One region of the Peribacillus sp. NPDC097295 genome, then DNA from elsewhere that is predicted to be linked to it. Evidence: riboswitches for the same ligand, from Rfam matches in the RefSeq annotation. Region 1 holds a riboswitch; the other holds the start of a gene.
What was found. A riboswitch is a leader RNA that binds a small molecule or an ion and turns the genes downstream of it on or off. The one in region 1 is predicted to bind cyclic di-AMP.
Positions count from the first base shown of each region.

Region 2: linked by a shared signal. The riboswitch ahead of ACIQXN_RS20870 (cation:dicarboxylate symporter family transporter) and the one ahead of ACIQXN_RS12385 (hypothetical protein) in region 1 are both predicted to bind cyclic di-AMP.

Region 1 covers NZ_JBIWCW010000006.1:43,093-54,847, reverse strand. The annotation lists gene ACIQXN_RS12395 (heavy metal translocating P-type ATPase) at 1-675, shown strand, start outside; gene ACIQXN_RS12390 (Na-translocating system protein MpsC family protein) at 773-1,147, opposite strand; cyclic di-AMP (ydaO/yuaA leader) riboswitch at 1,393-1,535, shown strand; gene ACIQXN_RS12385 (hypothetical protein) at 1,572-1,949, shown strand; gene ACIQXN_RS12380 (potassium-transporting ATPase subunit F) at 2,445-2,516, shown strand; gene kdpA (potassium-transporting ATPase subunit KdpA) at 2,542-4,215, shown strand; gene kdpB (potassium-transporting ATPase subunit KdpB) at 4,238-6,280, shown strand; gene kdpC (potassium-transporting ATPase subunit KdpC) at 6,306-6,863, shown strand; gene ACIQXN_RS12360 (universal stress protein) at 6,926-9,256, shown strand; gene ACIQXN_RS12355 (VanZ family protein) at 9,884-10,843, shown strand; gene ACIQXN_RS12350 (IclR family transcriptional regulator) at 10,938-11,282, opposite strand.
Region 2 covers NZ_JBIWCW010000025.1:18,465-30,219, forward strand. The annotation lists gene ACIQXN_RS20830 (STAS domain-containing protein) at 228-527, opposite strand; gene ACIQXN_RS20835 (ATP-binding protein) at 508-939, opposite strand; gene ACIQXN_RS20840 (hypothetical protein) at 914-1,243, opposite strand; gene ACIQXN_RS20845 (protoglobin domain-containing protein) at 1,268-2,629, opposite strand; gene ACIQXN_RS20850 (PP2C family protein-serine/threonine phosphatase) at 2,806-3,957, shown strand; gene ACIQXN_RS20855 (UDP-N-acetylmuramoyl-tripeptide--D-alanyl-D-alanine ligase) at 4,016-5,395, opposite strand; gene ACIQXN_RS20860 (D-alanine--D-alanine ligase) at 5,539-6,621, opposite strand; gene ACIQXN_RS20865 (hypothetical protein) at 6,781-7,563, opposite strand; gene ACIQXN_RS20870 (cation:dicarboxylate symporter family transporter) at 7,771-9,033, opposite strand; cyclic di-AMP (ydaO/yuaA leader) riboswitch at 9,206-9,354, opposite strand; gene ACIQXN_RS20875 (efflux RND transporter periplasmic adaptor subunit) at 9,530-10,789, opposite strand; gene ACIQXN_RS20880 (hypothetical protein) at 10,803-11,465, opposite strand; gene ACIQXN_RS20885 (YegS/Rv2252/BmrU family lipid kinase) at 11,584-11,755, opposite strand, start outside.

The DNA of each region.
Region 1 (11,755 bases):
GTGGGAACCCGTAAATTGATGAAACAAAACCAAGTGGATGTTACTAAAGCGTTAGCTTTGATGGAAGACCTTGAAGGGCAAGGGAAAACATCGATGCTTGCTAGTATTGATGGAGAATATGCAGGTCTTATAGCAGTGGCTGATACGATTAAATTAACATCTCAAAGAGCCATAAATCGGTTAAAAGCGATGGACATTCAGGTCATCATGATAACGGGGGATAATCAAAGGACGGCTAAAGCGATAGGAAACCAAGTCGGGATTGATCAAGTGATTGCGGAGGTGTTGCCAGAAGGGAAAGCGGAAGAAGTGAAAAAACTCCAGGCGTCCGGAAGAAAGGTCGCAATGGTCGGGGACGGAATCAATGATGCACCGGCACTCGCTCTCGCTGATATCGGAATGGCTATCGGGACGGGAACGGATGTCGCCATGGAAGCCTCGGATATAACGCTTATACGGGGTGATTTAAATAGCATTGCGGATGCCATCCTCATGAGCAGAAAAACGATGCGGAACATCAGGCAAAATCTATTTTGGGCTTTTGCTTATAATGTGGTTGGGATACCGATAGCGGCTTTTGGTTTTCTTGCACCGTGGCTTGCAGGTGCTGCGATGGCCTTTAGTTCTGTATCTGTTGTACTTAATGCCCTTCGTCTCCAACGGGTGAAGCTTTGATTTTTGGTATTGATCGGTAAGTCTTTTTTTCAAAAAGGTCAGAAATGTTGTTCGTCAACGTTTCTGCCTTTTTTAGGTTTATTGTTTTGTAAACATGTTATTTGGAACTTTCTAAGTGTTTTTCCAAATCTTTATCAACAATAAAAACTTCGATTCTTTCACCTGTTTTGGTACTAATATCACTATGGGAAGAAAGCACCTTACAGCTTGTTAGTTCTTCGACTATTTTTTCATATTGCTCACTGTACATTTCACGTAGAAGAGAGCGCATTTTCTTTACAAGCTTCTTTCCAGAATCCTGACTGACAAGATGTTTTTCTTCGATAGTCAAAACTCCCTTGAAACGTGTGATGATCATGTCATTAATTATGTAGGTTTTGACTTCTTGTGGACCTCTGCCGATTAAATCACGCTGGAACTTAATGAATGCTGCACTAATTTCGGCTTCAATTTTCTTTTTTTGATTTAGCATAATGCCTCCGACTTCTCCATGGGTTATATATGGGACTTATCATAAAGCCGAATTCAAGTTTTTGTCAATGGAATTATGAGTTTATATGGTAATGTTAGAAAAAAATAGAAAAATAGAGGAAATGATGCTTTTGATTAATAAAATGGATTTAAATGGTTAAAAACGACGTTATTTCTGGTTATATGAAGTTTTTTTTAGGTTTACAAACGTTTGGTAATGAGCGTAGAATATGCTCATCAATAACAATTTGATATCGGCCAAATCTCAAGTGATTGAGAACGGAGGACCCACTATTTATGGGGTTAATTCTGCATTTTGCAGAAGGGATGTGATACTCTTTCGCCATCCTACCCGTCAGCTAACTTCGTCGGCTAAAGCGAAGGAGGTCATAAGACCACCTTAATTCAGGAGGCTTTTTTGTTGTATGTATAGCAAAATAGCAACCTGTCATTTTAGTAGGTCTTTTTATTATGCCTATATTTATGAAAAGGTTTCTTGGAAGACAGATCGCAAAGAGAGCTTTAAAGCTTGCTGGGCGATAAGTAGACCAATGAGTATTTTTTCTCCACTGATTATGTTTGTTTTTGCATGTCTTTCTTGTTTTGGCGTGAATTTTTTCAATCCCGAAACTTTGATGGATATACAATGGCGAACTTTAGGAGAAAGAGTATACATTGGTCTATTTTTTATGTTTTTAATTGGTGGCACTGCACGGATGAGCACGGCGGGGAGTTGGATATTGAAAATTGGGGTGAAAGAAAGTGAGTGCAGTTTTTGTGGTCGGCAAGGGGAAATTATTTGAATCAGTAAAGGATAGCATCAATGAAAGTCATACGGATACACGTAATCTACAAATCTTTGATTATGAGTTAGGAAATTCTAAGAACATTTTTTTGAAATTACCGTTTAAGCAATTAGAACCAAATCACTTTATCTACCTATTTCCTAATTCTCTATTTGATGGGATAAAACTACTTGCACTGTTTTCGGTGTACGAATCAATCCATTTATTTATTGTCACGAGTTGCTACGGATATTCCAAGGAGTACAAAAGAATGGGTGCTGATTGTGTAATCTGTAGTAAACCAGGCACATCTAGCTTTAACTGGCTTTTAACTAGTTAGACTGTCCTACTTGTTAGTGAAGGAGGTGGATCGAAGGTTTCTTCAAAACAAAGGTAAGGTGGGGTTTTTGAATGGAATTTGTAACGATTTTACTTATGTCGGCACCCTTTTTTCTTTTCAGTGGATTTATTCATTTTTGTAACAAAGTTATAACGAAAAAAGGAGAGTAGTATATGTTGTTTCTTATTGCAGGGGCGGTAACCGTGTATTTAATTCATGCTTTACTATACCCGGAAAAATATTAATAGAACGTTAACGGAGGAAATGTAAATGGATTTTTTACAAATCAGTGTGGTGTTGCTTTTTGTAATTTTACTAGCAATACCAATGGCTAAATACTTAACAACGGTATTTTCCCTTGAAACTACAAGGCATGATCGGGTGTTTGGGTGGGTAGAAAGAGGCGTTTATAAACTATCTGGAATCAAGACAAATGATATGAATTGGAAGCAATATGCACAGGCATTGCTCTTGAGTAACTTAGTCATGTTTATTATCTCATATGTGATCTTACGTTTTCAGGGACTATTGCCAGGGAATCCAAGCGAGATCGCTAACATGGATTCTTTACTGGCCTTCAATACGGCAGCAAGTTTTCTTACGAATACCAATTTACAGCATTATAGTGGAGAATCCGGTCTATCGTACTTATCACAAATGGTTGTCATCATCTTCTTGATGTTCACGACACCTGCTACTGGTCTTGCCCTATGCATCGCTTTTTTTAGGGGCTTGACCGGCCAGAGGAGTTTAGGAAACTTCTACGTGGATTTAATTCGATCCATCATTCGGGTGCTTTTGCCACTCTCTGTTTTGGTCAGTTTGATTCTTGTTTCGCAAGGAGTACCACAAACCCTTGATCCTACAGCCGTTGTTACTACTTTAGAAGGAGCGACTCAAAATATAGCAAGGGGACCTGTCGCCGCATTGGAGTCTATCAAACATATAGGGACTAACGGTGGTGGATTCTTTGGTGCCAATTCGGCGCATCCATTTGAGAACCCTAATGCCTTTACGAATGTTTTAGAAATTTTATCGATGATCCTCATTCCTGCTGCCCTCCCATTGACATTTGGATATATGGCCAAAAGTAGAAAACAGGGTTGGATCCTTTTTTCAGCGATGGGACTTATGTTACTTGCCTTCCTTTGTGTGAATTACTTTAGTGAACAAAATGGAAATCCCCAATTGGAAGCGTTAGGCCTATCGCAAGAAAGTGGCAGCATGGAAGGTAAAGAGGTACGTTTTGGCATTGCTCAGAGTGCGCTCTTTACAACGGTTACGACAGCAGCGACCACGGGAACAGTTAATAATATGCATGATACGCTGACGCCGCTCGGGAGCATTGCGCCATTTGGCATGATGATGTTGAATTGCGTATTTGGCGGTGATGGTGTAGGTACGGTAAATATTCTCATGTATTCAATTCTGGCTGTATTCATTGCGGGGCTCATGGTCGGACGTACACCTGAGTTTTTAGGTAAGAAAATTGAAGGAATGGAAATGAAATTAATAGCCATGGCAATTCTTTTGCATCCAATAATCATCTTGGTGCCTTCTGCTCTTGCATTAACAACACAAATGGGGACAGAGGCCATTTCTAATCCAGGTTTTCATGGGATTTCACAAATTATCTACGAGTTTACTTCATCTGCCGCGAATAACGGATCCGGGTTTGAAGGATTAGGAGATAATACACCTTTTTGGAATATTTCCACTGGGTTAGTCATGTTATTTGGCCGTTATTTCTCCATGATTGCCATGATTGCCGTTGGTGGATCATTACTTGCCAAAAAACGTGTCCCAGAAACGATGGGGACATTTAAAACAGATAATAGTACATTTCTTGTCATTCTGTTAAGTACAGTTTTAATTATTGGAGCTTTGACTTTCTTCCCAGTTCTTGCCCTGGGCCCTATCGCAGAATGGTTAACATTTAGATAAATGATGAAAAGGAGTATTACCGATGAATACGAAGCATAATGGAAAAGTAAATAATAATGATATGATTTTTGAAGCGATGAAAGATGCTTTCAAAAAATTAAATCCCAGAACCATGGCCCGAAATCCTGTTATGTTTGTCGTGGAAATTGGGTTTGTCTTGACTCTTTTTCTCACCATATTTCCTCATTTATTTGGGGGGATACCGGATAGGGGATATACCAGTGCGGTGACGGTTATTTTGTTCCTGACGATCCTTTTTGCCAATTTCGCTGAAGCGTTGGCTGAAGGTCGGGGAAAAGCACAAGCAGATAGTTTAAAAAAGACAAAGCAAGATACGAAAGCAAAGGTAATTCAAAAAGATGGATCGATAAAGATTGTCGATGCCACAGAGCTGCGTAAAGGTGACACAGTTTTAGTAGAAGCCAACGATTTAATTCCTAGTGACGGTGATGTCATTGAAGGAGTGGCTGCTGTTGATGAATCAGCCATCACTGGTGAATCCGCAAATGTCATAAAAGAACCAGGCGGGGACTTTAGTTCGGTTACAGGCGGAACTAAAGTGATCAGTGATTATATAAAAATTAGAGTGAGCAGTGATCCCGGGGAGTCATTTCTGGATCGAATGATTAACTTGGTGGAAGGGGCTAAACGGCAAAAAACGCCTAATGAGATTGCCCTTAGCACACTACTTGTGAGTTTGACACTCGTTTTTTTACTTGTTTGCGTAACACTTGTCCCCATTGCTTCGTATATAAAAGTGACATTGCCAATCGCCACTTTGGTTGCATTGCTGGTTTGTTTGATTCCAACGACGATAGGGGGTCTTCTTTCAGCTATAGGAATCGCCGGAATGGACAGAGTGACACAATTCAATGTGATTGCTAAATCTGGAAAATCCGTTGAGGCAGCTGGAGATATCAATACTATCATCCTTGATAAAACAGGCACGATCACACACGGTAACCGGATGGCTTTTGCCTTGCTGCCAGTGCAAGGTGTCAGTCAGAAGGAACTTAATACGTTCGCAGTTTATTCATCCCTTCACGATGAAACCCCAGAAGGACGTTCTGTTGTCGAATTTGTCAAAAAATCGGGGTTGCTTGAAAAAGAATTAGAAAAAGGCGAGTCGGAAGGCATTGATTTTACCGCAGAAACCAGGATGAGCGGGACGGATTTTTCTGATGGGAGGATTGTCAGAAAAGGTGCGGTGGATTCAATAAAGAAGTATATAAAGCAACAGGGAGGAAAGATTCCCAAAGATTTGCAAGATATTAGTGATGAAGTAGCAAGCCAAGGGGGTACACCACTCGTTGTCGCAGAAGGAACTCGGGTATTGGGTGTCATTTATTTAAAGGATACGGTAAAAGCGGGTATGAAAGAAAGATTTGATGAATTGAGGAAAATGGGCATCAAAACCGTCATGTGTACAGGCGATAACCCCTTAACGGCGGCAACAATTGCCAAAGAAGCCGGGGTCGATGATTTCATTGCTGAAGCCAAGCCCGAAGATAAAATTGCCGTGATTAAGCGTGAACAGGCGGAAGGAAAACTTGTTGCGATGACAGGGGATGGAACGAACGACGCCCCTGCTTTGGCACAGGCAGATGTTGGTTTAGCGATGAATACAGGAACTAATGCAGCCAAAGAAGCCGCCAATATGGTGGATTTGGATTCAGATCCTACTAAAATCATTGAGGTGGTGGCAATAGGAAAACAGTTACTCATGACACGCGGAGCATTAACAACGTTCAGTATTGCAAATGATGTAGCTAAATATTTTGCGATCATACCAGCTATGTTCATGTTAGCTATTCCTCAAATGAAAGCTTTAAATATTATGGGATTGGCCACACCTCAAAGTGCGATATTATCTGCCTTGATATTCAATGCCATCATCATCCCGCTCTTGATCCCGTTAGCGATGAAGGGGGTAAAGTATGTTCCAATGAGTGCTACAAGGCTGTTAACGAAGAATCTATTTCTTTATGGATTGGGCGGGGTGATCGTCCCTTTCATTGGCATCAAGTGTATAGACGTAATTCTTGTACTGTTCGGATTAGCTTAAATCAAATATAAGGGTGAGAATAGATATGTTGAAAAATATACGTATTGTATTGGTTTTATTGTTTATATGTGGAATGGCCTATCCGTTACTCATAACGGGTCTTTCACAAGTATTGATGCCTGCCCAAGCAGAGGGTAGCTTAATTAAAAATGAAAAAGGGCAATTTATCGGCTCGGAGTTAATCGGTCAATCTTTTGAAGGCGCTGGATATTTTCATGGGCGTATTTCTTCCATAAACTATGACGCCGCAGGCTCAGGGTCGCTAAACTATTCACCGTCCAATGAAGAAATGATAAAACGAACGGAAGAAGAAATGGCTACATTCCTTAAAGAGAATCCTACCATAAAAAAAGAGGAAATACCTTCTGACTTAATGACAAACTCGGGTTCGGGTCTTGATCCAAATATCTCTCCGAAAGGAGCACTCGTTCAGGTCCCTCGTATTGCAAGAGAAAGGGGAATACCTGAAAAGACTGTATATAACCTTGTTGAAGAACAGACGGAAAATCGTTCAAATGGAATTTTTGGCGAATCCCATATTAATGTTTTGAAGCTGAATATTACTTTGGATGAATTGAAATAAGCGAGAGTGGGAAGTGCTTTTCACTTCCCTATTAATCTAGAAAGAAATCTGGAGGGGGTTTTTTGAGAGAACAATTCAGAAGGAAAACGCCAGATGAAATTCTACAGTCCATTTCTGACATCAAAAAAGGCCGCTTGAAGATTATTCTGGGGTCTGTTAGCGGTTCAGGGAAAACCTATCATTTGCTACTTGAAGGACATGAGTTGAAAAAGCGTGGTATTGATGTTGTAGTCGGGATCATTAGTGATTCTAATAACAAGATCACGATGGAACAAGTGGATTGCCTAGAAGTAATCCCCACCATTGAGTGGGAGCAAAATGGATTTATAAGGAAAGACTTAAATATGGAACAAATCCACAAAAGGAACCCCGAAGTGATATTAGTCGATCAGTTAGCACACAAAAACCGACCAGCTGCTAAAAATCCAACTAGATTAGAAGATGTCATGGAGTTAATCAGAAATGAAATAAGTGTCATCACAACAATAAATATATATGAATTGAAAGGGGTGAAGGAAGTTGCGGAACATCTTCTGAATCTCCCCCTCCATGTAAGTGAGGTCTTACCCGAAAATACGTTGACGCAAGCTGATGAAGTACGACTTTTGGATGTTACGCCTGAAGCAATCCTCAAACGTTTCCAAGAAGGAAAAATTGTGGAAACACAGGCACGAACAGATATCGATGTGAAACTCTTTAAAAGAGATAACTTAGCAGTCCTAAGGGAACTATCACTCAGGTTTTTAGCTGGGGAAGTAGAAGAGGATCTCACCGAACATAGAGAACAGGAAGGGTTAATGGGACCAACAGGCGCTTCTGAACGGATTTTGGTCTGTGTACAATATCATTGGAACGGCTCCATCTTAATACGGAGAGGAGATCAAATAGCCAAACGGTTAGGTGGGGAATTAGTTGTTGTCAGCTTTATTCCAAGTGATAAAAACCTGTCTAAAGAAGAATCGTTATTTAAAAGTTCCATACAAAAACTCACGGAAAAACTAGAGGGGAAGTTCGAAGAAAGAATCATAAGCGGCAGCGAAATCGCTAAAGAGATCGTTGATTATGCAATGAAGCATTATATAACCCGGATCATCCTGGGGCAATCAAAAAGGACGAGATGGGAAGAAATAATCCATGGCTCAATAGTCAATAAAATATTGAGCCAAACTAAAAACATTGATATTTGCGTGGTAGCGGACCGCGCAAAAGGAGGAGGAGAAAGGGTATTACCTGCGGTTCAATCAAAGAAAAAGAAAAAGAGAAAGAATCCTTATCGAAGACTTTCACCTGAAGAAATGAAAGAAAAAATACAAGGAGTTAAAAGAGGGACATTGAAGGTGTATATTGGTTCTGCGCCAGGCGTAGGAAAAACGTACACTATGCTGAGGGAAGCCAACCAGTTAAAGAAAAATGAAATTGATATTGTTATTGGATTATTAGAGACACATGGTCGTAAAGAAACAGCTTCCCAAGTTGACACGTTAGAAATGATACCCCGGAAACAGGTTCCATATAAGAACGTCGTGCTGGAGGAAATGGATCTTGACGCCATCATCACCCGCAATCCTGAAGTTGTGCTTGTAGATGAATTGGCTCATACCAATGTGCCGGGAAGTAAAAATCAAAAACGTTATCAAGATGTGATGAGCATCCTGGAGGCTGGGATATCCGTTATTTCTACCATGAATATTCAACATGTAGAAAGCTTGAATGATAGTGTAGAGCAAATTACAGGAGTTCGCGTACGAGAAACTGTTCCGGACAGAATCCTCCAGTTAGCGGATGAGCTTGAATTAATTGACGTCTCCCCAAAGGCGCTTAGACAGCGAATGCAAGAGGGGAACATATATAGCATGGATATGGTCGAGCAGTCCTTGAACAACTTTTTTAAGACTCGTAATCTCATTGCATTGAGAGAACTTGCACTACGTGAACTGGCAGATGATGTGGATGACAGATTGGAATCATTCAAGCGAAAAGAAGGAGTGAGGGGACCGTGGAGAAAAGAGGAAGTCATCTTTGTTTGCGTCAACCTTAAACCAGAAACCGAGCGCTTAATTAGGAGGGGCTTCCGAATTGCCTATCGACTCAAAGCGAAGTGGTATGTAGTCTATGTTAAAGACCAACGTTCACTAACTAATGAAAAGCAGCTGATATTGGATAAAATCAGAAGCCTTACGAAACGATTAGGTGGCCAATTCGAAATGTATTCAACAACCAACAGGCGATCGGTGGTAAGTGAAATCACTAAACAATTACAAGACAAAAAAGCCACCCAAATCATCATTGGCCATTCAGCAAAAGAAAGATGGCAAGAAATCATACAAGGATCGATCGTGGCCCAACTTTTACGAGAGGCGAGGCACCTTGATATTTTAATTGTGGCGGATTGAAAGAATATATTCATAATGATATAGATTAAAAGGGGGTTAACGGAAACCGGATCATTCAAAATGAAAGGTGTGTTTTCCAAAGCACAGAGTATCATGTTTTTATTCAAAAACCTCTCCAATTTATTTATTATGTCAGTCCATATTGAGCTATAGGTAAGGTTTATAGAATTTCATATGTATATAAATTAATTTCAATAAGCGTATGCAAATCAACGTTTATTGAAATTTTTGCATTTTTAAGAAGTATTCAAGGAATTTAGTAATAATATAAAGACCAATGAAGGTATCTCTTGCAAGCTGTGCCATATTTGATAATTGTTGTTCTAAGACTATAACAATATAAGGGAAGGGGATACTATATTATCTTTCTACAGCGGTTCTGTAATAACCTATTACTCTATGGAGAATTGAAAATATCCTTGATTCTTGCGGAACTAAAGGGAAATGATTGTTCAAGAAGAAAAGTGTGTTTGGACTGTACGGTATAATGAGAAACAAATGAACGAGAGAGAATATTTTGAAAATAACTCAACAGTGGAGTAAAGCAAAGAATAATAATAATATAGAATTTGTGCATCAATTATAGTAAAATCATACAAAAATGTATAATTAATATAAGGGGGCGTTATGGATATAAAATTAAGGAAACGTATCTTAGTTGGAACTATTATTTATACCATTTTAATTTTCTATTTTCTCTATCTTGCATTTGGTCGATTAGAACATTTTTCATTATCTAGTAGAAATGGTTACACATTTATTTTCGTTCCAGAAGGAGTCCCACTTTCTTTCCCTAGACTAGATTTTGGTTGGATATACAGTTTCGGAAATATTGCTACGTTTATCCCTTATGGAATCCTGATTCCTCTGTTGTATCGTGTGAGTTTCAGGAAATTCATTTCTTTGTTTGTCTTGTCTATCCTCTTTCTCGAAACAATCCAGGCTTTAACCCATTTGGGTAGTTTTGACTTAGATGATGTGTTTGTAAATACACTAGGCGCTACAATCGGATTTATCGCATATAAAGTTGGATTTTCTTCAAAATTATCTCTTAAAAAGCTTATTGTTTCTGTCCTTTCTATTGTTGTTCTTCTAGTTGGAGTAATCGTGATCTCGGAAACGGTTGATTATGTTGTGGCAAAAAGAGAAGGTCCGATTCAAGCCTTACACGATGTGAAGGAATTGAACGGAATCATTCCTATGATTGGAAATCTTTCAAGTTTCACTGTAGCAGGGAAGAAAATAGAACCCAAGCTGAACGTGTATACCAGTAAAGATGGCAAAAGCAAATCATACACGTATAACTTGGAGAACAAGGAAGATGTAACGCTCTATGCTTATTTTGGCATTTCAGACAATGGTGATTCCAAGGGAGAACTTACGATAGAGGTAGATGGAAACCGAATAATTCAGCGAGATGAAACATGGAATAAAGAAGCAGAAAAAATAATCGTTCCACTTTTTCACATGATGAATCCTAAAACAAATATGACATATAGTAATGTAAACGAAATTTCGATTACTGTTTCTGGGAACGCGAACCTATGGGACGTTAGGTTCAGTGAACAGAAGCATTGGTGGGAGTAAAGAAAGAAAAACAAACAAGCAAACAATGAAACCATTATATCGCTAAAAGGCTGTCGAGAAGGTCTCGAGAGCTTTTTAGCGATAATCACTAAATTTAAAATAGACTCCCCTGTTCAATTCCTAAATGAATGGTCTCTCCAATTTTCGAATGAAGTTCCTCCATTACTGGTGTTGCTAGCGTTTCGATATTGAATTGTCTAGCAGCTGCTGCACCATATCCAATCAAACGGCTACCCAATGTAAAGCGGTTCGTTTGTTCATGTCTGATGACAAGGTTTAAATCCAACATGGAGTTCATAATTTTAGAAGCAGTTCCCTTATTCAATGTGAAGGCCTTGCAAATCTCCATAAGACTTACGGGAGCCTCAATATCTCTTAAAAAATCCATTATCTCGACCGCTTTATATAAAACACTGCCGTATTTCTTTTCTTCCGACACAATCAAATCCTCCTATAACTATGATTATTTATTAAATGATTGAATTTAATACTATTAATTCTTGCGTTATCCTGTCTTTTAAATAAGAAAAAGGAGTACCTCTCCATAATTCCGAATTGAGTAAGTGACTATAAACTCAGAGACTGGAGGAAACTCCTTTTATCTATTATAAGACAGAAAGCACTTTTAGTATCAATGTATAGAAAAGATTTGACGTGATATAAGCTAAAACGGTAATTATTAATTGTTTATATGAAAACAGTCTGATTTCTTGTCCTGACATGGAAAACCACATTTTGATGCGTTATGGTGAATCGTATCATTAGTAGGTGACATTCTTTAGTAACAAGGGTTTTTCTGCTTCAACTAACGGGGCAGGATAATTTTACAAGTATGACACTTACTTATAAAAAAACTTTATGTTACTATTATAATACTAATTTTACAAATTAATCCTTAAATAACTCCCTCTT
Region 2 (11,755 bases), on a different contig from region 1:
TTAAACTCATATTTAATATTACCATTTTCAAACTGTTATTGCAATAAAGGATATTTTCGCACCCATCGCTCCTACTGAAGATATTCACATTACATGCCATTAAATAGACGCCTGGATACCTATGACGCCAAAGCCTTGACGCGGAAGTAAAGTGGAATAATGGTGATTGAATCCTATCCACAACAAAAAAGTTCGAGTACCTCTAGGGTTCCCGAACTCCTTCTCATTTAGACCAACAAAACAAATTGATCCATTTTGCAAATGGACAGTATTTTTTTCACAGGTTCCGTTGCTCCCGTTAATTCTATATCGAGTTTTGCTGATAAAGGATATAGCCATTTGACGAGAAAGCTAATGCCAGTGCTATCAATAAAGTTTACTTTTGATAAATCAATTTGAATACGATTTATGTTGTCGGGAACCTGAAATGTATTCAATAACCGTTCAAAGTAAGTTGAGTTTTCATAATGAACATCGTTTAAAATATTTATGTTGAACGTATCTTGATTAATATGGGTATGGAGCATTCGCACCCACCACCTCTTTCACATTAAAAATTGCTGTTGCTATTTTCCCCGACTCATCATAGGAAAATTGACATAATTGCTGGATCAAGTACAATCCCCGTCCTCTTTCATTGCTCACATCTGGGCATTCCATATTCCTATACCTTTCCCAATTAAAACCTTCAGCAAAAGAATGTAGCTTTATGGAGAGTTTTTCAAAGGGTTCTTCCTGAATCTCAATATCAGCCTTCTCCTCGGCTTCATGTTGTATGACGTTAGTAAGAAGTTCCCAAATCACCAATTTCACATTAAAGAATAAAACATCAGAGCTATCCTTTATCTTGAATATTTCAAATTCCTGCATGATCTCGTTTACAGTCTGGGGTAATGTCTTCATGTTTAACTTTCTAACCTGAATATTTTTTATTGTCATTTTGAATCTGCTCCAAAATTTTTGAAAGATAGGGATGAATATAATCTTCCTGGTGTTCTAATCGGTAAAATTGGCTCCAGACTGAACCTATTCTTGCCTTTACTTCTATTGGTAGCTCTTCTTCCCCACATCTATCGATTTGCAATAGCCACAATTTGATAAACAGCCTCTCCTCCGGGCTATTGGATACTTCTCCCAAATCTATGCGAATAATCTTTTCATTTGCCTGTTCTAATAGGACTTGAATCATTTCATCGTTTGATATAAACGTTCTTCCTTCAAATTTCAGGTACCCTTTCTTCATAGGTCACCTCTTTAGTTTAGTATCCTAGATCTTGAATTTCTTTGATAATTCGATATTCAAGAAACTCAACTGCTCAGCCATTTCAGTTATTTGGGAGGATGCCACTGTAAGTTCCTCAAACGTTTCCCTGAACTCCCCTATCTCTCTACCCAAATGACTAATCATCCCATCGCTTTCTTTAACGCTTTTTACCGAATCATCCAGAATATCAACGATTTCTTTATTTACACTCCTAAAGAACCTCGTTTCATTCACAATACTTTGAAAACTCTCATCAAATTTCACCACTGTCTCCTGAACCGATGCAACCTGCTGTTGAATGGCATCTAGGGAAACCTCGGTTTTACGAGCTAGGTTCCTAACTTCCTGGGCGACTATAGAGAAACCTTTTCCATGTTCTCCTGCTCGTGCTGCTTCAATCCCTGCATTTAGGGATAGGATATTCGTTTGATTAGAAATGGATCGTATCGTTTGTACCACTTGCCCGATATGTAAAGAGTTTGCATTTAACTCATCTGTCAGCCCCTTAACCTTTTCGATTAAATCCACGACATCATCGACTTTCTTCAAAGCCTTTGCGACATTGCTTTTTCCTGTTTCAACATGGGTAATCATTGCTTTCGATCCCACATTTATCTCATCAATGGCTGAGAGCATATTTTGCACTTGAATATCCCGATCAGCTAGCGATACTGCAGTCTGTTTAGCACTTGACGCTAAAATGGATGAAGAATCATTCAAACGATATTGAACCTCCTCGATCTCATTTAGCTTCATCATAGAGGATGTATAAGACTCTATATATGTCTGAATCGCAATTTGCATGTCGAATGAACAGAGTTTTTGAAATGAGTAATAATAAGTCTGAGCTTCCTCCGAGCTATTACACTCACGAGTCAACATCTGCAGTACCTCATGCTGAATAATGCTAAAAGCACCAATATACCACTCAGGGAAAAGGCCAATTCGGTTATGGACGCTACCAATAACCTTCCGTCGAACGACGTATTTCTCTCCAATGTCTCCTGAAACCATATCCAAAATGTATTTCTCTAATGTCTGTTTTAGCCGTTGTATGGTGGAATGTTCCTGAATGATCATGGTTAGGTTGGGAATCTCTTGTATATGTCCATAAAAAGCATCCACTATCTTTCCTACATTCTTTTCCATAATAGGCTTTAGCCTCATGAGAGTTGTAATATCCTCTTCTTCCAAACTCAGAAACATAAGTTGAAGGGCATTCTTTCCTTTTTCTATTTCCGAGAATATAGGAGCACGAGTCGAAGTAGATCCTGGTTTAATGAGGACTGAAGACTGCTTATCTGGGTTTTTCAAAGATTCCTTACTTTGTACACTAAATAAAGATCTGAATGGACACCCACCCAACTGTATTCCCCCTTCCCTCAACATAAGACTTTTTACCCATATCCAATAACAGTATAACCCAATTAAAAGAGAGTAATATCAACAATATTATGAATTAATATACAAAAAAAGATTAAAATGTGTCTTTATGTAGTATTATAGTCCTATTAAGATGAAAAAATATATCAGGGGGTTACATGAATATATATATGTTGGATATCCCAGAATGCAGAGACTTTTGTCTTGTATTGCAGGCCATAGGTAAGGAAGTCATTTTTTTAAAAGACCCGGTAGGACAACAACATTTGTTTCAAGATTCATCAGACTTATTGCAATCGTTATTTATCCTACCTTTATATCTTTCAAAAGATTCCTCCCAACAAACCGCTTTGTTTGCCTTAGCTGAGTCTTATGAAATTCCCATCCTATTCATTTACAAACGATCAAAAAAGTTAAATGACCCTCAACTATTACCAAAAAAAACGATTTATGAGTCTATAGCCATTCCAGCAAGTCCAGTGGAGGTTAAGCTGAAACTTAAAGCCTTACAGAATATTAGCATGCAGTTGTACTCCGCCAGGATGAAGGAACGAGAATTAGAAAGTATCAGCCTTAAGGTGAAACAAAATTTGCGTGTCGCTCAAAACTTTCAGCAATTAGTTCTTCCGAAATCCATACAAAAGAAAGATATTGAGATACATGGGCTTTTTCAACCCTCTAGTGAACTTTCCGGGGATTTATTTTACTGGTTGGAGGTCGATGACGGAAAGTATGGATTCATAATCATCGATGTATGTGGAAAAGGAATTCATGCTGCGCTAATCAGTATGTCCATCCGCTCGTTAATGCCCGGGCTTATCAAGCGTGTAAAAGATCCAGCCTTCATTACGAAAGAACTGAACAAGCATATGGGGCATTTATTTCAAGAGTATCAAAAGGAAACCACGAATGTTGCTTATTTTACAGCTTTCATTGCTTATGTTGATACGAATACCAGACTTATTGAATATGTAAACAACGGGCATCCTCCCGCAATGATGTATTCCCCTTGCAATAACGAATTGCATAGTTTAAGTAAAGGCTCTATGCCTATAGGCCTTGTACCAGAAATGTCCATAGAAAAAGGGTTTATCCACTATGAGGCTGGAAGCCGTTTCATTATTTATACCGATGGCCTTTCTGAGTCACCAAGTAACCAAACCGTTCATAGATTTGAGAATATCGAACAGGAATTCATAGATAATGTCCATTTGGATACATCTGACCTTCTCCAGGAATTATTACTATCGAGGATGAAGCATTCAGAAATCAATGATGATATTTGCATCATTGCAGGTACGTTATTTTGAGTCCTTCAAATGAAAAGAGCCGACTTTATAACAAAATCGGCTCTTCCTTTGGTGATATTCATTTTTGTAAATCTTTAACGACTTCTTCTAATTTCATACCTCTTGAAGCTTTGACGAGGATTAAATCGTTAGCCTCTGTTGATGCTTTAAGTGTTTCTATTAAAAGCTGTTTATCTTGGAAAGAACGAACATTATCCGCTGCAAATGTTTTACTTGCACCTTTTGCAATATAATCGGCAAGCGGACCATATGTATAGACCTTATCAATATGATCAACCGCTATCAGTTCACCTATTTTCAAGTGGAAATCTTTTTCGCTTGCTCCTAATTCCAGCATATCTCCTAGCACAAGGATTTTATTCCTGAAACCTGATAATCCCTCAATCAACTCAATGGCTGCTTTTACGGATGTGGGGCTGGCATTGTAAGCATCATTAATGATTTTCTGCCCATTTGCTCCTTCGACCATCTCCATCCTCATATTAGTGAGGCGAATGGCTTCTAAGCCCTTATGGATAGCTTCGTTGTCTATTTGCAATTCTTTTGCGGCAAGGATAGCGGCCAAAGCATTGAGCACGTTATGCTGTCCCAATACCGGAATATGATAGTCACCTTGATTCACTCCACCAAGTGTGAAAGAAGTACTGTCCGCACCCTGTGTAATCGTCAATGGAAACAAATCATTACGCTCCGTACGGCCGAAGGATATAACGCGTAAATGGGTGAATTCCTTTTGAATCCGGCTTTCCAACAATGGTTCGTCACCGTGGTAGATAAGCGTTCCTCCCTGTGCTAATCCCTCTACAATTTCTAGCTTGGCATTGGCGATTTCTTCTCGTGAACCTAAATCCAACAAATGCGATTCGCCTATATTTGTAATGATGGCTACATCGGGTTTTGCCAACTTGGATAAAAATTCGATTTCCCCACGGCTACTCATGCCCATTTCCAAGACGGCAGCTTCCGTTTCCTCCCCCATCGAAAGAATCGTAAGTGGTAATCCAAGATGATTATTGAAGTTCCCATTCGTCTTATGGACTTTATAGGTAGTGGCCAGCAGGGCAGCCGTCATATCTTTCGTAGTGGTTTTACCATTGCTTCCCGTTACTCCAATGACTTTTATTTTCAATTGCTCCCGATAGGCACGTGCTAATTCCTGTAAGGCCTTTTCAGTATTTTCCACAAGAATGATCGGTAAGTCAGTAGGAGGATTCGGAATATCCTTTTGCCAAAAGGACGCGGCTGCTCCTTGTGCAAGGGCATTCCTGACATATTGATGGCCATCCACTTGCTCACCCTTTAACGGAACGAATAAGCACCCTTTTGTAACCGCCCTTGAATCGATGGTGACACCATGAATTTCAATGAGCTCTGATGCCTTACTATCATTTAATCCATTTACCATCTCAGACACTTGTTTCAACGTTCTCTTTATCAATTTCGTTCCTCCTTCTTTCATCGAACCGTTCTTCTATTGTCTTTATAACAAAACTAAGCAGCAATCGGCATGAAGAACCGATTCCTGCTTGCTAGAGTGAGCTTTTCATACAAATGAAGTATGGACCCACCTTACTTTACTACTTAAACTGTATATTTAATTTGTTGTTTTTCTTCATGGCGCTCTAAAGCAAGCTTTACAAGTTCTTCGATTAATTGTGGATATTCAAGTCCCGTATGCTTCCATAATAGCGGGAACATGCTGAATGGCGTAAAGCCAGGCATCGTGTTCACTTCATTGATATAGACTTTTCCGTCTTTCGTCAAAAAGAAATCGGCACGAACAAGTCCTGAACAGTCCAGTGACTTGAAGGCCGTTATGGCCATTTGAGATAAAGCCTTATATTCACTTTCCTCTATTTCGGCTGGTATAGCCATCGCTGAATTTCCATCGACATACTTAGCTGAATAATCGTAGAAGTCAAAGTCCGTCTTCGGAATGATTTCTCCCGCCACAGAACAAGAGGGGTTATCATTGCCGATAACGCCAAACTCCACTTCGCGGGCAATGACTCCTTCTTCAATAATGATCTTTCGGTCGAATTGGAATGCTTCTGCCACTGCCTTCTTCAATTCATCCGGTGTATTACATTTGCTGACCCCTACGCTTGACCCTAGATTAGCCGGCTTTACAAAACATGGGTAGCCACATTCTTCCTCCACCTTTTTTATGGAGAGTTCCATGTTATTTTCCCATTCGGAGCGGATGAACCATGTATATTTAACTTGCGGAAGTCCCGCTTGCGCAAAAATGTTTTTCATGATGACCTTATCCATCCCAGCAGATGAAGCAAGTACCCCATTTCCCACATAAGGAAGATTCAACAACTCAAGCATTCCTTGAACCGTTCCATCTTCACCATTCGGACCATGAAGAAGAGGGAAAATGACATCATACCCCGTGGATCCACTTTCTTCATCCGTTAAATGAGCTTGCAAAGACAAAGGCGATGTCAGTTTGTCAGATGATAAAATCAAATCCTCCACAGATTTTGCCGGTCCTGTTAACTTTGGTCCATTTACCCAAGACCCTTCTTTTGTTATGTAAATCGGATATATATCAAACTTTGCTAAATCGAGAGCTTTAATGACTGCTAAAGCTGTCTGCAAAGAAACATCATGTTCTGCAGATTTTCCACCATAAAGCAAACCAAGTTTAGTTTTCATGAGTTATTACCCTCCAATATTCTTTTAACCATATTCCATTGTATCATTTTACACTAAAGCGGGAAAAGTGAAACTTCCAACCTCCCTGGTTACAATTATATAAGTTATGCGTCTGACTACAAGTCCTACGACCATGAATCCTAGTGAACGAAAGAGGAGTTATTTATAAAGCGTCGTATTTATTACGCTCTCCCAAACCTTTTCTTTACGTTGAAAAGTAATGAAGGCATCTGGCCCTTGCACTTTCCTTCCTATAAAGTCATCATGCATCTCATCCATGTTCAAATAATCTCCCACAATCCAAGCTGGGATTTCTATTTTTGCCCTTGTAAACTTGACATGTCTAAAAGAAAAAACGAGACCTTCCGCCAAAATAGGAGCAAGAGAAGAAATAATATCTAAAGGAATTGTCGGTAATTCTTTTTTCTTCCTAATGCCTAACCACGTTCTTTCCGCCTTCAATGATTCTAGTTTTGAAGGTATCAAGTTCCCCAGCATCTTATAGTACGTCGAGATCGAACGAAAGTAAATTTTATTAAACCACCCATCGTCCTGGGCTAGGTAAACAAATTGGTTATTCATTTTACGAAAGAAAGGGGGATCTAAATGATTTTTGGTATGCGCTACATATAAGAGTTCTGCTAATTCCCTTCCTTCCAATTCTTCTAGACTATCCGCTTCTTCAAAGTCAATCCAACAGAAATCCCCATATGCTCGGACATCCTCTTTCAACAGCTTAGTGATATTATCGGATGAAACACTCTCCAGCAAGACATTCAAGTTGTAGTCCCCACCATCATATTGATGTTTCAATAATAAGATGGAATTCAAGCCATGAGGCAGGGAACAAGTAAATTCCCGAAAACTAAGGCCGTTAAAGAGGACAAATCGTTCGGAAGCCTGCATATGCATATATAAGATATCATTATCTTCATTTTTCATGATCACATTCCCTCCGACCCTTTCATCATTAGTTATATTTTATCAAACTTTTCATTATTCACGAAGGTTATATAAAATAGAATTATAAATACCACTATAGAAAACAACCTTCTTCTGAACCGCTCATAAATATTGACCATTTGAACTTCAATGGCCTTTTTCAAATAAAAAACTCCAGAGTGTTAACACCCTGGAGTTTTGACCATATTATGAAGCTTGTCCGAGCTTATCATTTTCTGCTGGAGGGTTAAATTGACCTTCCCACTTAGAAATGACAATTGCCGCAAGAGAGTTACCGATAACGTTAACCACAGTACGTCCCATATCAAGAATACGGTCAATACCTGCAATGAATGCCAGTCCTTCAATTGGGATACCAACAGTTCCTAATGTTGCTAAAAGCACAACGAATGATACGCCAGGTACACCGGCAATCCCTTTAGAGGTAATCATCAATACTAACATTAACGTAATTTGCTCATAAGCGCTTAGGTCTATCCCATACATTTGAGCAATGAAGATGGCTGCTAAAGCTTGATATAATGTAGAACCATCAAGGTTAAAAGAATAACCAGTCGGAATAACAAAGGATGTAATATGTTTAGGACATCCTGCTTTCTCCATCTTCTCCATGATTCTTGGAAGAACCGCTTCAGAACTCGCTGTAGAGAATGCTAAGATTAATTCTTCTTTTAAAATTCCGATTAACTTAAAGATACTGAAGCCGACAAATTTTGCAATGAGACCAAGAATGACAATGACGAAGAAAATCATCGTTCCGTAAACAGAAAGGGCTAATTTCCCCAATGGAATCAATGATGATAATCCAAATTTAGAAATGGTCACACCGATAAGTGCAAACACCCCAATTGGAGCAAACTTCATAACCATATTCGTTAAGTTGAACATACCTTCCGCAGCTCCTTGGAAGAAACGGAAGACTGGTACACCCTTTTCACCAATAGCTGCAATGCTTAGTCCAAACAATACTGAGAAGAAGATGATGGCAAGCATATCGCCTTCTACCATAGCTTTGATTGGATTAGATGGTACAATATGAACGATTGTGTCTATAAATGATTCGTGTTGCTTAGACTCTGCTGTATCAACATACGTAGAAATATCAGTTTGTTCTAGATTACCCATGTCGACGCCTGCACCAGGCTGAATAATGTTAGCGGACATTAATCCTACACCGATCGCCACTAATGTTACTACTATAAAGTAGGATAGTGACTTCGCACCTAATTTCCCTACTGATTTTAAATCACCCACGCCTGCAACTGCAACGATTAGGCTAGAAACGATAATCGGAACGACGATCATTTTTATCATTCGTAAGAAGATATCGCCTAATGGTTGTAGATAGCCTTGGGCTGTCTCACTTCCATAAAATATAGCACCTACGATAATCCCTAGAATTAAGCCAATAAAAATTTGAGTCGCTAAACTCAGTTTGATTTTCTTCATTTAATTTCCTCACCTTCCATATAGTCTTTGATGTAAAAACATTTGTCTCGGTAAGGGAAACAAGATACTAATAAAAAGAGAAAAATTTTTCTGTATATTGAAAAACTTCTATCCTTACGCTTAAAAAAAAGACACACTACGTGTCATTTTCCCTATTCGCGGTTATTCACACATGTTCCCTCGAAGACGCTTACGGGGTTAGCTGTCGGGTTAGGAATCGGAAACACAATGGCCCTTTCATCTCTGAATTCACCCCTAGCGGATGAAATCCGCAAAAATGGTTCCCCCGTTCTTTTTTATAAGATTAAGCGAACTAACTTATATTAAAATATTATACTAAAAATATAAATCTGTAAATATATTTTCATATCCAAGCCTTGAAATGCATCGATAAATTCTGAATATTAAGAGCTAATTTAGTTTACACTTATTGTTTAAATAGGTAATTAGTTTAAGGTTTAAAAAAGGTTAATAACCAATTTTGGATTAATATAAATTATTTTTCCAAAATTCCTAGTAAAATGTATCTAATTTTCTCCCGGGTAGATAATTTCTTATAAGTTCCAGGATTCATTTTTTCAAAACTAAGTGGTGTAATGAAGCGAGAATGGTTTTTCACTACCTTTTTTGGGTCTAACAGAATGACATCCCCCACTGTTGGCCCTTTAAGGATTTCCTGTTTCCCTTTTGCATGAGCACCTTTTGTAAGGTATTGACGATCCACATGTCCTTTGTTGGTTAATGCATAAACATGTGGCTGCTTCGCATCATGCACCGCTTTCGTGGGTACGACCGGCACTCCCGCCTTCACATTCGTTATCACCGTAAGATCGACCTTTGAACCGGCTAATAACGGTTCGGACTCTTTGGGATCTGCCACGATCTTCGCCTGGAATGGGTATCTATTCTCTTCCTTAAGAGTAGGTTCGTCTTTTGGATAAGAATGAATACGGCTTATCGTTCCAGCCAATTTCTTATTCAAGTCAGGAGCACTTGCCTTTAACTCCATTCCCACCATTGCCTTCTTTAACTGTTCTTCAGTAAAGGTTCCTTCGATAGCCATTTCTGCAGAAGCGATTGAAATAATCGGGTTCGACAAATTTTTATTGATGTTTTTCACGGTACCGTCCGCTTCACTTGTCGTCTCGACGGCATTCGTTTGCACCTCGATTGAACTTAATTGAGCTTCCAGCATGACCACTTTTTCCTCCAGGTTACTTTTTTCAAGTTCCTGCTTGTACTTCTCTTGCTCAATATTACTTTTAATTAAATCCGAGGAAGACGTGGTGATGTCGATATTCAAATTCTTTTCAACCGTTTCATCAATAACCGTTTTATTCGAATCAAGGGTCAGACTGCTTTGATAAGTATTTAATTTTTTTATGTACTCGTCAATCCCAGTAATTTCTCCTTGAGCCGCTGCTTTTTCCGCTTCCAAATTATCCTTTAATGCGTCAAGTTTAGTTGTAGTGTATTCAAATAACGAGGTTCCAGCAGTTACCTCGTCCCCTTCGTGAACCAAGAACTTCTGAAAATCATTGTTCTTTGAATCAAAATAGACATCAAACTCTTCTGCCGGTTTTAAGATACCCTTCGTTTGAAAAGTTTCGGTTATGGTGTCTTTTTTAATCTTTACCCAATTTTCCGTAAAAACAGTCCGTTCAACCTTACTGTCTTTTTTTTCAATCAAATAAATATTACCCGATATGAAGGCCACTGAAACAATTGATAGGGCTGTTACTTTCCACTTTTTCATTTTCCTCACCGCCTTATACGAATACGCCAACTTGTAAGTATGCTAAGAATGCTTTAACAAACCATAAGGCGATATAAAATAAAATAATCATTGAAAGGACAAAGGCCTTATTTCGTTCCGTATATATTTTCAAATAATAATATTGCAGAGAAATGATTATAATTTGAAAAATGGTGACTTCACTAAAAAAATGAATAAGGTAATCGCTTCGAATAAAGTACTGACTGATGACGCCCAAGGAAAAAGGATTCGCATCATGCCCAATATCCAACAGCACAAAAAGGGGAATTAACAAAATCTTCTCCAGCATATGCAAACTAAACAAAATCATTTGAACAATGACAGTTTTTATGTATGGGATATCGGCTACAACCCAATAGAATAAAGAAGATAAAAAGACATAAATAGTTGGGTAAAAAATACCCGCAATCATATTACCTATTATGACAAGCAATTTTCCCGCTTCAAATTCTCCTGCATCCATCTTCGTAATATTTTTAGAAAATGATTCTGAACCAATTCCAAAATATCCGCCTACTGCAAAAACTAGGACACTAAGAAAATATAATAATAGTAGTTTCCAGCCAATCCGCGTGACCGCTTCCGCATTCTGCAATTGGTAACGGCTCCTTTGCGGTTCAAAAATGCCTTTTAACAATCGCACCTGGTATATCATGTATGTTCCTCCTGCAAAAAATGAAATATCACTTAACATTTTATCTTATTTTGGAAACAAATGCAGAAATAAGGAAGAATATATATAAAAAATATATTCATTATAAATACCAATGAAATTAGCCCCTTAAGTTTGGAGACAAAAAAGCAAGATGCTGTTTCAATACTTCAATCTCAGTGGGGGTCTGTTTATAGATTTCCCCATCCATATCGACATCAAGCGGTATATCCGTTTGCAATTTCAATTTACTTACCTGGATATATATTACACCTGAATCAGACCTTATATTT